DNA from 2 places in the Clostridium sp. AWRP genome. Region 2 is predicted to be linked to the other one. Evidence: predicted binding sites of a transcription regulator. Region 2 holds the regulator's gene; the other holds the start of a gene.
The links. Region 2 encodes HrcA, which represses chaperone genes, less so after heat shock. Its sites were predicted from a motif close to TGTTAGCACTCNNNNNNNNNGAGTGCTAACA; they were not measured.

Region 1: the regulator HrcA is predicted to act here: its motif matches at 2,138-2,168, upstream of htpG (molecular chaperone HtpG).

Annotation. Positions count from the first base shown of each region.
Region 1 covers NZ_CP029758.2:2,163,364-2,166,577, reverse strand. The annotation lists gene htpG (molecular chaperone HtpG) at 75-1,949, opposite strand; gene DMR38_RS10075 (ATP-binding protein) at 2,238-3,214, opposite strand, start outside.
Region 2 covers NZ_CP029758.2:844,849-848,062, forward strand. The annotation lists gene lepA (translation elongation factor 4) at 1-10, shown strand, start outside; gene hemW (radical SAM family heme chaperone HemW) at 59-1,207, shown strand; gene hrcA (heat-inducible transcriptional repressor HrcA) at 1,397-2,437, shown strand; gene grpE (nucleotide exchange factor GrpE) at 2,488-3,120, shown strand; gene dnaK (molecular chaperone DnaK) at 3,205-3,214, shown strand, end outside.

The sequences.
Region 1 (3,214 bases), 1.3 Mb from region 2:
TAGATTTTCAAAATGCCCAGCTTTAGACTTATTAAAAGTTTTTAACGTGGTGAGATTTGTCAGCATATTCCTCTTTACTTAATCAAACAGCAAACATCATTTGCAAATTCCACAGGATCATCTACAGGCAGTCCTTCAATCATAAGTGCCTGATTATATAATACATTTGAAAGCATTTTAAGTTTATCTTTATCATTTTCAAATGCATCTTTTATTGATTTAAACATTTGGTGGTTTGTATTTATCTCTAAAATTTTATCTGCTTTTACATTTTGATTGTTTGGCATTGTATTAAGCACTTTTTCCATATCAATGGACAATTCACCACCATTTGCAAGGCAAACAGGATGAGTCTTTAATCTGTTTGATGCCCTAACTTCTTTGACTTTTCCATTTAATGTTTCTTTCATAAAATCAAACAGTTCTTTGTTTTCCTTTGTTTCCTTTTCACTTTCCTTGTCATTAGATTCAAATCCTAAATCTTTGCTTGAAACAGATTTAAATTCCTTTTCCTTGTATTTCATAAGCATCTTAATTGCAAATTCGTCAACCTCGTCTGTAAAGTACAATATTTCATATCCTTTATCCTTAACAATTTCAGTTTGTGGTAATTTTTCAATTTTATCTATGTTTTCACCAGTTGCATAATATATAAACTTCTGATCTTCCTTCATACGGGAAACATATTCATCAAGGCTTACAAGCTTTTTCTCTGTAGAAGAATAGAACATGAGTAAGTCTTGAAGTACATCTTTATTGCTTCCGAAATCAGCATAAACACCATATTTAAGCTGTTTCCCAAAGTTTTTATAAAACTCATCATACTTTTCTCTATCATTTTTCTGCATTAATAAAAGTTCACTTTTAATTTTTTCCTTTATCTTTTTTGCAATAAATTTAAGCTGCCTATCATGCTGCAAAAGTTCTCTTGAAATATTAAGTGAAAGATCTGCTGAATCAACTAGTCCCTGTACAAAGCTAAAGTAATCTGGTAAAAGATCTCCACATTTCTCCATTATAAGAACACCATTTGAATAAAGTTCCAATCCCTTTTCAAATTCCTTAGTATAAAAATCAAAAGGTGCTCTAGCTGGAATAAAAAGTAAGGTATTATAACTTACAACACCTTCAACACTTGAATGAATTACCTTAAGAGGTTTTTCATATCCGAAATGTTTATCCATATAAAATTGATTATAATCTTCAGGCTTCAATTCATTCTTATTTTTTCTCCAAATTGGAACCATACTATTTAAAGTTTCATCTTCAAAATAGTCTTCATGTTCATCCTTGCTACCTTCTTTTAGTTTGCTTTTCTTTACCATCATTTTAATTGGATACTTTATAAAATCAGAGTATTTTTTAATTAATGATCTTATTTTATATTCATCTAAAAATTCATCGTACTTTTCGTCATCAGTACTTTCTTTAATTTTTAATGTAATTTCAGTTCCCACTTCATTTTTTTCACAAGGCTCAATTGTATACCCTTCTACGCCCTTTGATTCCCATTTGTATGCTTCATCTGAATTCAAGGCACGGCTTTTTACAGTAACTAAATCTGACACCATAAAAGCAGAGTAAAATCCAACTCCAAACTGACCTATGATATCTACTCCTTCTTTTGCTTCATTTTCATTTTTAAATGTAAAGGAACCACTTTTGGCAATAGTACCCAGATTATTTTCAAGTTCATCTTTTGTCATACCTATACCGGTATCGGTAATAGTAAGGGTTCTGTTTTCCTTATCTGCCGCAATTCTAATATAAAAATCTTCTTTATTAAAGCTAACATTTTCATCAACTAGTGAACGATAATAACTTTTATCAATTGCATCACTGGCATTTGATATGAGTTCCCTCAAAAATATTTCCTTATTTGTGTAAATAGAATTAATCATTAAATTAAGTAATCTCTTGGATTCAGCCTTAAATTGTTTTGTAGCCATTTTATCATTTCCTTTCATCTCAATAAAAACGTTTTGTTATATTTAATAGAATCAATTTAAGAAAGCCTCGCTTATAAACGTAAGTTAGCGCGGTTATTTAACAGTAATCAAGCCGTCCCTACTACTTCCTTTTGTTTCGAATAAATAAGTATTAATCGGAACATAAAAACGCCTCTTTAAATTATTTTTATTAGCACTCATAGTAACTGAGTGCTAATTTTATTTTAGCAATTATTTCATCTTTGTCAATATGTTTTTTATAAGTTTTCCGAAAAATAATCTTTCAAATTAATTATATATGTCAGAAAACTCTAAATTGATTTTCTCAGTGTAATCTTTTTCTATACCGTATTCGTTCTTACTAGAAGCTTTACCATCAACTAATTTGCATGGAATATGAATGATAAATTCGCTGCCATAACCTTCCCTACTTTTTACTGATATAGTTCCACCATGTAATTCTACTAAAGCTTTTACTAGTGAAAGCCCTATTCCACTTCCTTCATTCTCTCTTGCAAGCGATTTATCAACTTGTACAAATCGTTCAAATATGGAATTTAACTTTTCTTTAGGAATGCCCTTGCCTGTATCTTTTACCTTTATAGCAATACTTTTCTTGCCATCTTCTATACTAACCATAATCTTTCCACCGCGGGGAGTAAATTTTATAGCATTTGATAGCAAATTCAACATAATTCTCTCTATTTCTCCCGGATCACAGGCTATAACTTTTTCTTCTACATCCGTATCAAATACTACAGATAATCCTTTGCTTTTTATATAGTCAGCTATAGAAAGAGTCGTATCTTCTATAAGGCTTACTATATTATAATTGACTTCATTTATACTAAAGTATCCCGAATCTATTTTCGTTATGTCAATTAAATTATTTACTAGCCTTAAAAGGCGATAGCAATTTTGTTCCATTACTTTTATATATTTATATCTATCTGAACATGGATTCTCACAAGTACATTCCTTTAACTTAAGTTTGTACACCTGTATAGCTGAAAATATAACATTAATGGGGGTCCTAAGTTCATGAGAAATGTTAGCAAAAAAGTCTGTTTTCATTCTGTCATACTTTTTAATCTCACTTAGCCTAATTTTCTCCTTTTCTATGTTTTTTTGCAATTGTTCCATACATCTTTTTTCGGTTACATCTACAGCCACTGCTATTAACATATTTCGTCTATCAGTCAATTTCCCAATACAAGCTAAGTAAAAATCCCATATCCGTATATTACCATGCTTTGTCTTTACAG
Region 2 (3,214 bases):
TGAGGATTAGCATATAACAGGAAATTTGTTAAGAAAGTAGGAGTTTGGAAGTGGTTTTATGCAAGATAAAAATGTAGATGTTAAAAAGGCTGTGGCTCTATATATACACATACCATTCTGTAAAAAAAAGTGCCTTTATTGTGATTTCCCATCTTATAGTGGGAAAGAAAAACTTATGGTAAGTTATACAAAAGCACTAGCTAAAGATATAGAATCTATAGGAGATAGAAAAATAAGAACTATATTTATAGGTGGGGGGACTCCCACCTATTTATCATTAGAATCCTGGAATAACATATATGAAGCATTAAAGAAAATAAATGCAGAGGATAATTTAGAATTTACAGTGGAAGGTAATCCGGGTACATTTACAGAAGACAAATTCAAAGTTTTAAGGAAGCTGGGAGTAAATAGACTTAGTATAGGTCTTCAGGCTTGGCAAAATTCTATACTTAAATGTATAGGAAGAATTCATACTTTAGAAGATTTTTTAAAGACATATGACATGGCAAGAAAATTTAAATTTTCAAATATAAACATAGATCTTATGTTTGGACTTCCAGGTCAGACAATAGAAGATTGGAAAGAATCATTGCAAAATGTAGTTAAGTTGAATCCAGAACATATATCTTGTTATAGTCTTATAGTGGAAAAAGGTACTCCATTTTACAATGCACATCAATTAAAAAACTTGAATTTGCCTGGAGAAGAACAAGAAAGACAGATGTATTATTTCACACTTGATTTTTTGTCTAAAATAGGATATGAACAATATGAAATATCCAATTTTTCAAAGAAAGATAGAAAATGCAAACATAATTTAATTTATTGGAACATGGAGGAATATATAGGCTGTGGGGCAGGTGCCCATTCTTATGTAGATGGTTATAGGTATAGAAATACCCCAAATATAGAAGAATATATTTTACAGGGAAATTTGAACCAGTTTTTAAGATTAGATAAACATAAAAATTCTATCTGTGACAGTATGGAGGAATTTGTATTTATGGGTCTTAGAAAAATAGATGGAATTTCTACAGAAGATTTCTATAGGAGATTTAACAAGAATATTTATTCTGTATATGGGGATGTAATTGAAAAGTACATAAAGATGGGTATTTTAATAAAAGAGGGACATATGCTGTACTTAAGCAAAAGAGGAATAGAAGTATCTAACAGTGTAATGTGTGATTTTATATTGACATAATTTCAAGTGAGCTAGATATTTTAAGTAAATCTGAGAAACCTCAATGAATTCTATTTTAAATTATAAAAAACATATTATTTACCTTTAAAATATAGTTATATAGTATTGACAAAAAAAATTATGAGTGATATTTTTTAATCATAGCAATTAGCACTCAACAACAATGAGTGCTAATAAAGAGGTGATATTATGGAAATGGATGAAAGAAAAATAAAAATACTTCAGGCAATAGTAAATGATTATATAAATACTGCTGAGCCTGTTGGATCCAGAACCATAGCTAAAAAATATAATTTAGGTGTAAGTTCAGCTACTATAAGAAATGAAATGGCGGATCTGGAGGAAATGGGTTATTTAGAACAACTTCACAGTTCTTCAGGAAGGATACCTTCCAATAATGGATACAGGTTGTATGTTGACAAATTGATGCAGATACCCAATTTGAGCCAAGAAGAAATGTATATAATAAAATCACAGATTATAGATGCAGCTTTATTTGAGGTGGATAAAATATTAAAGCAGGCTGTTTGTCTTTTATCGGAGCTCACCAAACTTACTTCTATAGTTAGAGCACCTTCAGTTAAAAGGGGTTATATAAAGCATGTACAGTTAATAAACATTGAATCAAGCACCAATATATTATTGGTACTTATAATTGATAGTGGTATTATAAAGAACAATTTGATAAAGGTAGGAAAAACTATTTCAGATGATACTCTTGTTAAATTAAGTAATATGCTAAACATCAGATTAAAGAATTTAAGTGCTGAACAGATAAATTTAGAAGTTATAAATAATTTAAAAAATGATTTCCAAGGATATGAAGACATATTCAATAATATAATTTCTGCATTGTATGATAGTCTAAATAGTGTAGATAATTCCAATATATATACCCAGGGGGCTACAAATATTTTTAATTATCCGGAATATAAGGATATAGAAAAGGCAAGAGAATTTTTATCTATGATGGATAATAAAGATAAAGTTAGCAGCTTACTGAACAGTAATTCAAATATTTCAGTAAAAATTGGTAAGGAAAATTATACAGAAGGTGCAGAAGATTGCAGTGTTGTATCTGCTGTTTACAGTTTGAATGAAAGACCTATAGGTGAAATTGGAGTCATAGGACCTACAAGGATACCTTATTCTAAAGTCATATCGATACTTGCAAATGTAGTAAAGGAAATGAATTATATTTTAAGTAATGCCTATTCTGATGAAAAATAGAATAAATTTTGTAAAATAGGTATAAATGTTAGATTGGAGGAAGTATTTAAATGTTAAAGGATAAAGGTGATAATGTAAAAGACCTTAATGAAGAATGTGAAAATGATTCAGAAAATGAAAAAAAAGATAAAGATAATGAAAGTGTAGATGAAAGCACAGAGGATAATTCAGAAGAGGAATTAGAAGAAACAGAAGATAAAGAGATAAATTTCATGGGAGAATTGAAAAAAGAAAATTCTAAATTAAAAGATGAAAATAAAAAGGTCATAAATGAATTGGATTCTATTAAAGATAGACTTGCAAGAGTTATGGCAGAGTATGATAACTTTAGAAAAAGAACTGTTAAAGAGAAGGACAATATTTATTCTGATGCTTGTAAGGATATATTAAAAGAAGTTTTACCAGTATTAGATAATTTGGAAAGGGCAGTAAATGTAGAAGGAAATGCAGAAGATTTGAAAAAAGGTATAGAGATGACAATGAAACAATTTAATGATGCCCTTTCAAAATTAAATGTAGAGGAAATTCCTTGCGAAGGAGAATTTGATCCAAATCTACATAATGCAGTTATGCATATAGAAGATGATAAATATGATAAAAATTCTATAGTAGAAGTATTGCAAAAAGGATATAAAAGAGAAGACAAAATAATCAGATACAGCATGGTTAAAGTAGCAAATTAAGTTTAAAACATACAAATTAAATTTGTTTGAATTAAATATATGTAAGATAATTTTAAGGCAGTTAAATTTAGGAGGTAAGTTAATATGTCAAAAA